DNA from 2 places in the Marinococcus salis genome. Region 1 is predicted to be linked to the other one. Evidence: riboswitches for the same ligand, from Rfam matches in the RefSeq annotation. Region 1 holds a riboswitch; the other holds the start of a gene.

Region 1 (5,231 bases):
GAACCGTAGCACCCCTTTCTTCAGGAAAAACCACCTGAAGCCATACAAAGCTGAAACCAAAAAGTGCAAACGGGAGCAGGAGTATGAGCAGCAGCTTTAACGGCACTTTTCCCAGAAAGAAGATGGCAGCAATAGTTAGCACCAGCACAGCAAGTGGATGCCATATATCATAAATGAAAATCATAAAGAAAAATACAGTGAAAAGGCTGAGCAGCTTCAGCGTTGGATGTACCCGCTGTAAAAAAGCGTCCCGGGTCTGGAGCTCTTCAAGCATGGCTGCCCCCTCCTAGGCGCATAAGCTGTACCGAAGGCAGCCGGACACCGATTTTTCCTAAGTCTATGCTGCCATCAAAAAATGCTTCTACACTCCCGTCGTAGACAAGCGTTCGTTCTGCCAGCGCAAGGACCCGTGCCGCTTTTGTATAAACCAGATCCATATCATGCGTCAGCCAGAGAACCGCTTTTCCGCGTTGCCGGCACTGCTCCAGCACTTCAAACAAAGCATCAGCATTTCGCTTATCAAGCCCAAACGTCGGCTCATCCAAAATTAAAATGGACTGGTTGTTTGTCACCATTACTGCCACTGAGAGACGCCGTTTTTCCCCCTGACTGAGCCGAAACGGATGGTTTTTCCGAATATGGCCGAGCTGAAACTGAATCAACAGTTCATTTGTCTGCTGAACAATATCTTCCTCGCACCATCCTGCTATCTCCATTCCGTAGCGTATTTCTTCTTCTACGGTCGGCGTTAGAAACTGGTGCTCGGGCTGTTGAAAAACAATCCCGAAGGTTTTGGCAATTTCGTACGGCTTCAGACCGGCTATATCTTGTCCGTTAACATACACGGTACCGCTTTTAATAGGCTCCCATCCGGTAAGAACTCGTGCGAGTGTGCTTTTCCCAGCTCCATTTGCCCCTACGACGGCAGTCATTTCTCCAGGGTAAAGGGAAAAAGACACGTTTTCGAAAACCGTCTGCATACTATAGGCAGAGGCCGCCCGTTCCACCTTCAGGACAGGCGGCTTCTGAGAAGGCTCACCCCCCTGTTTCGACTGCGGCAGAGATGCATGAACCTCGGCAACAGGGTAATCCGCTGCAAACACCTCCCATTCCCGCAAAGTGACGGGAAGAGCAGCTTTGGTTGTCTCCGTCTTTCTGAGCAACTTTTTTCCCGCTTCTGCAGGTGCAGGCAGCCACACTCCTTCTGCTTCGAGTACAGCAGCGTGGGAGTAAAATATACGGCCGGGGCTTCCATCCGCTGTCACCTGACCATTGCGGTTCAATACGACCGCCCTGCTCACCCACTCCATCACTTCATTTAGCTGATGCTCAATCAAAATTAATGTTTTATCAGGGGCTTCTGCAATACGGCCAAGAAGTGCGGCCACTGCTTCACGGCTTACCGGATCGAGCTGGGAGAGCGGTTCATCCAAAATCCAGATCTCCGGATTCACAGCAGCTATGCAGGACACAGCTATTTTTTGCTTCATCCCTCCGGAAAGCATGTCAATACGGGCGTCAATACAAGAAAGCATGCCTGTGAACTGCAAGGCTTCAAGCATCCGGCCTTCGATATCCTCCGCAGGTACGCGCAGGTTCTCAAGCGTAAATACAAGCTCTTCCCGCACTGTCGGCATGCAGAATTGGGTATCGGGATCCTGGAACAACAGAGCCGCCTCTCTGGCAGCCTCTGTAATGCATTTCACCGCTGGATTTTCTCCGAATACGTTCAATTCACCAGACACTTCTGCCTCTACTGAGCGCGGAAGAATTCCCTGAAGGGCCAGTGCCAACGTACTTTTACCCGAGCCGCTCGGGCCGAGCAGCAGCACGTTTTCCCCAGTACGTATTTCAGCCGAAAAACCCTCTACCGAAGGCTCAGCGTAAGGATATGCAATGGTTACATTCTCTGCATAAATCATACAGCGTTCCTCTGCTGCCCTTCCCGACGCTGGCGGCCAAGAGCAAAGCGGTCGAGAACGCCTGTTTTTACCAGGGCGTCTGTAAAGCTTTTCCCTGCCCACCCGGCTAAAAGAGCACCGCTTATAAGCATGGTTACCAGCATAAATACAACAACAGAACCTGCGTACTGACTGAATCCATAAAGAATATACTGGGTTAAAAATGCAGCAGACGTCCCTGCCATTCCGGCAAGCATTAATACCGGCAGACGAAAGATTCGGTAGAAAAACATGGCAAAAATAATTTCTGCGGCAATCCCCTGCGTGAAGCCGAGAACGAGCACTGCTCCCGCGCTCACAGACCCGGCCATAACTTCAGTGCCAGCCGCAATAAGCTCTGCCAGCAGCGCCGCTCCTGGTTTTTGAATGATATAGGCGCATATTACCGGAGCGAGGATCCAGAAGCCTGCCATCAGTCCGCCCCCAACTGGCCCGAGGACGCCCGTAACAATTTGTCCGAGCAGTACCCAAAGAAGATAAAGGACACCAAGAACAGCTGAAATAAATGAGATAACGACGATATCCCTGAGGTTTAAGCGTTTGTTTATCATTAAGCTTTTTTTCCGTCTGTTAATGTTCTGGCAAAGGGCCAGTCTTTTGCATGATACGCGTCCTCAAAAAACATATACTCGAGCTGGCACCCTTCCATAAATAACGTCCGCCAACGCTGCTTTTCTTCTTCTGTAGCTGTTTCTGCCAGTTCATCAAGGCGGTCAATATATTTGTACATTTCCCGCTCTTCACGGTCTCCGTAGAAACGAATCCAGTCGTTAAACGGATGGTCCTCGTTCGGATTCACTTCTTTCATCAGCCTTTCACCCACATACAAATACACCCACGGGCAGGCGAGCGTTACCGCAATCACATCGCCAAGTGTGCCCTTTTCAGCATGGTGCAGCATATGAAGCACATAATGCTGGGAAGCCGGGGCAAGCGCGTAGCCCTGCAATTCTTCATAAGCCACTCCCGCCTGCGCACATAAATTATGGTGCGGGTGCGTTTCACTGTTTAACACAAAATCAATGGTATCTTTAAACATGATCATGTCTTCTCTGGACGTGCATTTTGTTATCCCAATTGCTTTTGTCTTGATCATGGCATTTAAGTATTCAAAATCCTGCTTCACGTAATGGATAAGAGCTTCTTTTGGGACATCACCTTTCCCGATGCCCTGCACAAATGGATTTTCCCAGCAGGCTTCAAAAATGTGCTCTGTGTCCTGCCATAAAAGCTCTGAAAATTTCATTGTTACTTCCTCCTTTAAATTAGGAGGGAACCACTACGGGCAGTAAAGACCAATGGAGCAAAAAAAGCCACTCCATTGGTGGAGTGGCTTCGAATAAACGTCCGCTATTATAAAGCTGCTGCTTCTGATATAGACGTATTCTACCGTCTCCACTTTCCTACGCTGGCCTTAACCAGATCAGGTTCAAAGGGATTAAGGATAGTCCTTATCTCAGCCGTTACCGGCACCCCTAGCGGATTCCCTATTAAGTTGTCTACACTGTATCACATTATTTCAGAAAGTCAAAGCCCCATTTTGCCTTTACAAAATATGACGTTAACGTTAAGGTTATATCATGAAACTTAACAGGAGGGTGATGCATGCTGTACAAAATTGAAGAAGCCGCTCAAACCACAGGCTTAACGAAACGTGCAATACGTTATTATGAACAAATTGGTCTTATATCAGCACCAGAGCGTACAGAAAAAGGAACCAGAGTGTACGATGACCAGGATATTGAACGTCTGCAGAATGTAGTAACCGCAAAGGAGGTTCTTGGGTTTTCTCTTCAGGAGCTGCAGCAGTATCTCGATTTGAAAGAGCAGGTAAAAACAGTCTATAGCCACTACCAGTCGGTACAGGAAACGACGATGCAGCACGAGGATTTGAAACAAATTTCTGATAGCCTTCAGGCCCAGATTGATATGCTCGACCAAAAAATCAACCAGATGACAACGTTTAAAACGGAAATGGAAAATCTGAAAAACCAAGCTGACAACGTATTATCTTCATTCAATAAGGAGAAGTGACTGCTTTATGAATATTCAAACCAGGGCACGGTGGATTACGATCTTCGCCACATTTTTAGCTTTTATGGGTATCGGCGTCGTGGACCCCGTCCTTCCTTCCATCGCGGCTTCTATCGGTGCTTCTCACTGGCAGGTGGAGCTGCTTTTTACGTCCTATATTTTAGTGATGGCCTGCATGATGATTCCTGCCGGGATCCTTTCGAGCCGGTTTGGTGATAAACGGCTGATGAGCGCCGGGCTTTTGATCGTTACAGCCTTCGCCCTGCTTTGCAGTGTGGCGGGAGGCATTACTGAACTGGCCCTTTTTCGCGGCGGCTGGGGGCTTGGCAACGCTATGTTTTTCGCCACTGCTATGACCCTGTTAATCGCTCTCTCGAGGAGCGTGGAAACAGCGGTAGGTATGTATGAGGCGGCAATTGGCCTGGGCCTCGCCGGCGGTCCGCTTGTAGGCGGCCTTCTCGGGGATCTATCCTGGCGTGCTCCTTTTTTTGGTACAAGTCTTTTAATGCTTATCGCTTTTATTTTAGTTATCTTTTTCGTCCATCCGCCCGCTCCTAAAAAAGCTAAAGCTACGGCTGGATGGCAGGAGCTTCGTCATCTTTTTACACACGGGCCGTTCATTAAGGGTGCGCTTGCCGGCATGTTTTATTATTATGGTTTTTTTGTCGTGCTTGCTTACTCCCCTTTAATTTTATCTTTAACTTCTATTCAAATCGGTCTCGTCTTTTTTGGATGGGGATTATGCCTGGCCTTCGGCTCGGCTGTTTTATCGAGAAGGCTTGAGAGGCGGTTTACTCCTGTGAAATTACTGCCGTTCACCCTCTCTGCTTTTATTTTAACGCTTTTAGGATTGTTTTTTGCGTCCTCCTCAGTATTAATGATTATGTTCATCGTACTTTCAGGATTATTTTCCGGCCTGAATAATTCTTTATTTACCAGCCATGTAATGGAGCATTCGCCTTACGAGCGCAGTATTTCTTCTGGAGCATATAATTTCCTTCGCTGGCTTGGCGCTGCTTTTGCACCGGTCATGTCGGGATTAATCGGTAATTCATTATCAGCCCATCTTCCATACCTGGTCGCCGGTGTTCTTGGCGCAGCAGCTTTATTGTTTATTGGATGGAGCAGAACAGATCTGCAAACCGAACAGACCGAAGCTCCAAAAGCGTAAAAAAATCCCTGCAGATATTTCTGCAGGGATTTTTTTATGCCCGGTTGGCTACAGTCGTTGTTTCC
Region 2 (5,231 bases), on a different contig from region 1:
AACGCCATGAATAATGCCAACCTGCCGGACGATGCCGGGGACCCTTCCTTTATCGAATTTGATCCCGACGCCCAGGGCATGATCCAAATGGCCGCTTATTCGGAAGGCAGTGGGCTGGCTGAAACGCAGAGCCAGGTAGAGGACATGGTAACCGAGCTTGAGCGGACGGAAGGGGTTGCAAGTGTTGACACAAGCGGCGGATTAAGCGAAGAATTTGAAATTTCGCTCGATCAGGGCTCACTGGAAGACAACAATGTAACCCAGTCTGACGTTGCCAGCGCTTTACAGGCAAATAATATCACGCAGCCAGGGGGCACTATAACCTCTGGAGACCGCACACTAACGACCCGCACCGTCAATGAATTGGGCGGGGTCGAAGATTTAGAGGAAGTGGCCGTCGGGCAGAATGAATCCGGTGATACGGTCACTGTGAGTGATGTAGGGGAAGTTGAACGGACCACTGAAGAGCAGACAGCCTACACCGAGGTGAATCAGGAAGACGGAATTCAGATGACGGTGCTGAAAGAGTCGGATGCCAATACGGCGCAGGTGTCTTCCGATTTTAACGAAACCCTCGACGATTTGCTTGAGGAAGACCAGTACAGCGACCTTGAAACGACGATTATTTACGACGAAGGTGAATACGTCCAGCAGTCCATAAACAGCGTAGCCCTGGCGTTAATTGCCGGTGGCGTGTTTGCCATGGTTGTGCTTTTCTTCTTCTTGAGAAACTTAACTACCCCGCTCATTATCGGTATTGCAATACCGTTTTCGGTAATTGTGACATTTGCATTTCTTTACTTTACCGATGTGAGCCTGAACTTAATGACAATGGGCGGCCTCGCCCTTGGAATTGGGATGCTTGTCGACAATGCGATTGTCGTTATTGAAAATATCTACAGGCATCTGTCAATGAAAAAACTCCCTAAACGGGCTGCTCTCGACGGTACAAAAGAAGTGGCCGGGGCGATTACGGCTTCGACACTGACGACAGTTGCCGTGTTTTTACCGATTGTCTTTATTTCCGGTATTGTTGGTGAGATATTTCAGGCCTTTGCCCTGTCAGTAGCCTTCAGTTTACTTGCGTCCCTTCTTGTAGCTGTAACGGTCGTTCCGATGATTGCAAGCCGGGTGCTGAAGCCCCTGCCGGAAGACCGGGAGCAAAAACGTGAAAAGTCCCGGCCAATGAGATTTCTGGACCGCTCGATCCGCTGGGTGCTTGGCCACCGGGCTGTCGCTCTGATCCTGACAATTCTCCTGCTTATTGGTGGCGCCGGAGGCATTGCCCAGACCGGAGTCAACTTTATTCCGACTACGGACCAGGGCTTTTTCACAATTGATGTTGAAAAAGAGAACGGCACCAATCTGGAGACAACGGGAGAGACAGTAGACGAAATTGAAAGTGTACTTGAAAATCAGGACGAGATCGCAAGCTATATGGCGGTTGTCGGTTCGGGCGGCAGCGGAGTTGCAGCCGGAGGCGGCGGCAGCTCCGGATCCAATGAAGCTTCTATTACAGTTACAATGGAAGACTTGGAAGACCGTGATATATCAACAGAAGAAATGATTGAAGAAATTGAATCCGATGTGGAAAATACGGACGAACAGGCTGACATTTCGCTTTCCTCTTCTGCGGCTATAGGCGGTGGGGAAGCAAATTCTGTAGAGTTTACGCTCTCCAATGAAAATGAAGAGAGGCTGGCTGAGGACGTAGAGGCTGTGCAGTCGGAGCTGGAGAGCGAGAACACCATTCGGAACGTAGAAACGTCGGATGAAGAAACTGCTCCGGAGATTCAGGTGCAGATCAATGAGGACGAAGCCCAGGACAATGGACTGACACCTGCTGAAATAGCTCAGACAGTGAACAGCACAACAAGCGGTGAAGTGGCGACAACGATTCAGACGGATAATGAAGGGCCACTAAACGTCAACGTGCAGTATGCGGAGGATTCCCTGGAAAATCAGGAAGATCTTGAAAACCTGCAGCTTTCTACCCCGCAGGGGGACTATATTAGTTTAAGCGATGTGGCCACGATTGAAGAAGGTCAGGGGCCGGCAGTCATTAACCGGCTCGATCAGGAGCGGAGTACGGAATTTACCGTTACGTATGGCACTGGAACGAGCTTGAATGAAACCTCGACGCTCATTGAAGATACGATTGACGACGTTGATACCGGTGCAGCGACGAGCTTAAATTTCTCCGGCGAACAGGAACTGCTCAATGATAGTATTCAGAGTCTTGTGTTTGCCTTCCTGCTGGCCGTTGTGTTCATTTATCTCGTGATGGCCGGTCAGTTTGAGTCATTTAAATATCCATTTGTGGTAATGTTCAGCGTACCACTGGTTGTCATCGGGGTAATGCTTGGCCTGTTTGCCACTCAGACACCGCTTAGTATTACCGTGTTCATCGGTTTGATTGTGCTTGCAGGTATCGTTGTAAACAACGCTATCGTGCTCGTGGATTATACGAATCAACTCGTGGAACGGGGCATGCCGGTAAGAGAGGCAGTAATTGAATCCGTGAAAAAACGGTCACGCCCAATCTTAATGACGGCCTTTACGACGATTCTTGGTGTGCTTCCGCTTGCCCTTGGATTTGGAGAAGGTTCGGAAATCCAACAGCCGATGGGTATTGCGGTCATCGGTGGTTTGATCAGCAGTACATTCCTTACTCTCTTTATCATTCCGACGATTTATACGCTGTTTACAAAAGAAACTCGAAGTATGAATAAGAAATTCGCCATGCCGGACGGAGGTTATATGTACGGCTGGGAAGTAGAAGAACGGCGTAAGGAACGGGAGAAGAGAGAGCAGGAAGAGCGAGACGCTGAAAAACAACATGCCGAAGAAGAACCACCAAAGGATGAAAATACAGAAGATAGCCGGGAACCGGAGAAAGTAGAAGATAAAAAGCGTGAGGATTTGTCGCGGGATGAAATTCTTCATCTTCTCGAACGTATTGTCGGTAACTCGGATAAACAGGAACGAAGTCGTTCCTCCAATGATCAGGACCACAACAAAAATACCAGCGATGATGAAAAAAATTGACATTAGGACTAGGTATCACGTACGATTAAGAAAAATAGTAAGGAATCCGCTAGGGGCGCTTGCGCTGAGACAAGAACGATTCTTGGTCCCTTTGAACCTGATCTGGGTAGTACCAGCGTAGGGAAGTGGAGCTTCGTTTTATACTACACGTACGTATATGCCAAAGCTCACTCCCTCTTCAAGGGAGTGAGCTTTTTTTGAACCTGGGCAGGATTCCTGTAAAGGAGGATGTAACGTATGCCACAAGTACCGAAAGTATTAACAATTGCCGGCACAGACCCTACCGGCGGGGCTGGCATTCAGGCTGACCTGAAAACATTCCAGGAGTGCGAGGCTTATGGGATGTCTGCTATAACGAGCGTACTTGCACAGAATACGACCGGCGTTCAGCAGGTGGAACACATGAGCCTTGAGCTGCTTCAGGCCCAGCTGGATTCCGTATTTGATGACATCATGCCGGACGCGATCAAAACCGGTATGATTGCAACACCGGCAATGATTCGGACCACGGTGAATATGCTGAAAAAACACGAACTGCCCGTAGTCATCGACCCCGTGATGGTTGCCACAAGCGGAGACTCCCTGGCTGAGGAAGAAACACTCGAAGTGATGAAGCGTGAATTCCTCCCTACGGCGGCGGTCGTTACGCCGAATATGGCGGAAGCAGCAAATCTGACAGATCTTCCGGTGCACACCCTTGAAGACATGGAAGCAGCAGCAAAGAAAATCGTCGATGAGTTAGGGGCCCGGGCAGCACTTGTTAAAGGCGGCCATATGAAAGAAGACGCGGTCGATATTTTGTATGTTGATGGAGATATTCATTATTTTCGCTCCCCCCGGACGGATACGAAGCACACGCACGGGACCGGCTGTACTTTATCAGCCGCGATTGCAGCGAAGCTTGCAAGAGGCAAGTCTATTTATTTAGCCGTGCAGGAAAGCAAAGAATATATTACAAATGCAATTTCGAATCCCCTTGAAATCGGTAAAGGCAACGGCCCCGTTAATCACTGGGGCGCGCGTGTGCCACTCGATCAATTATTAAAATAAAAAGTGAGGGACCGGCATGAAAGCAAAAGAAGTTATACAACTGCTCGAGGAAGTAAGGAAAACGCGCCCGCTGATTCATAATATTACGAACACGGTAGTAACCAATTTCACTGCAAACGGGCTGCTCTCCATGGGAGTCTCCCCGGTAATGGCAAACGCACCGGAAGAAGCAGCAGAAATGGCCAAGGCGGCGAATGCCCTCGTGATCAATATTGGCACACTGAACCGTGAACAGGTGAAGGCAATGCGGATGGCCGGCATAGCGGCAAATGAAAAAGGCATTCCCGTTGTTCTGGACCCAGTAGGAGCAGGAGCTACTGCTTACCGGACAGAAACGGCACTTGCTCTTCTCGAAGAGCTGGATGTGGCACTGATCCGGGCTAATGCGGGAGAAATGGCTGCATTGCTTGGTGAAAGTGGAACTGTCCAGGGTGTGGATGCCTCGGGGGAAGCAGATAATTCGAAGATTGCCAAAGAAGCTTCAAGAAGATTTGAAGCAATAGCAGCCGTTACCGGCGTAGAGGACGCGGTGGCCCATCAGGGAGAGGTATTTATCGTACAGAATGGGCATACGCTGCTCACGAAAGTTACCGGTACCGGCTGCCTTCTCAGCTCCGTCGCAGCTTCATTTTTAACCGTGCAGCATTCTGCTGGAGCGGTGGCAGCAGCGCTTGCCTATTACGGTGCGGCAGCGGAAATCGCAGGCAGTTTAACGACAAGAGAAGGCCCGGGCTCGTTTCAAATTGAATTATTAAACGCTCTTCACGCAACGCAGGAAATGGATCTGCGCCACTATATTCGCGTCAAACAGGAATCGTAGGAGGACGGAATGATGGAGAAGCAGATGCTGAAGCTGTACTTTATTATGGGAAGCAACAATACGGGCGGCCGGGAGCCGGAACAGGTACTGCAGGAAGCTCTTCAGGGCGGCATTACCTGCTTTCAGTTTCGTGAAAAGGGAAAGGGCGCCCTGCCTGAAGAAGAAAAATGGAAGCTCGGTCGAAAATTGAAGGCGAAGTGTGCCGAATTTCATGTGCCATTTATTGTTAACGATGATGTGGACATGGCGATCCGGCTCGAAGCGGACGGGATCCATATCGGACAGGAGGATGATCCGGCTTCCAAAGTCAAGG

The links. A riboswitch is a leader RNA that binds a small molecule or an ion and turns the genes downstream of it on or off. The one in region 1 is predicted to bind thiamine pyrophosphate.
Region 2: another riboswitch for thiamine pyrophosphate. It lies ahead of thiD (bifunctional hydroxymethylpyrimidine kinase/phosphomethylpyrimidine kinase); the one in region 1 lies ahead of tenA (thiaminase II).

Annotation. Positions count from the first base shown of each region.
Region 1 is NZ_JBQOJB010000006.1:142,660-147,890, reverse strand. Features, by position in the region: gene ACTTK6_RS07950 (energy-coupling factor transporter transmembrane component T family protein) at 1-274, opposite strand, end outside; gene ACTTK6_RS07945 (ABC transporter ATP-binding protein) at 267-1,922, opposite strand; gene ACTTK6_RS07940 (ECF transporter S component) at 1,919-2,512, opposite strand; gene tenA (thiaminase II) at 2,512-3,207, opposite strand; TPP riboswitch at 3,345-3,448, opposite strand; gene ACTTK6_RS07930 (MerR family transcriptional regulator) at 3,567-3,995, shown strand; gene ACTTK6_RS07925 (MFS transporter) at 4,003-5,166, shown strand; gene ACTTK6_RS07920 (NADPH-dependent FMN reductase) at 5,201-5,231, opposite strand, start outside.
Region 2 is NZ_JBQOJB010000001.1:457-5,687, reverse strand. Features, by position in the region: gene ACTTK6_RS00020 (efflux RND transporter permease subunit) at 1-3,048, shown strand, start outside; TPP riboswitch at 3,090-3,189, shown strand; gene thiD (bifunctional hydroxymethylpyrimidine kinase/phosphomethylpyrimidine kinase) at 3,286-4,098, shown strand; gene thiM (hydroxyethylthiazole kinase) at 4,115-4,918, shown strand; gene thiE (thiamine phosphate synthase) at 4,928-5,231, shown strand, end outside.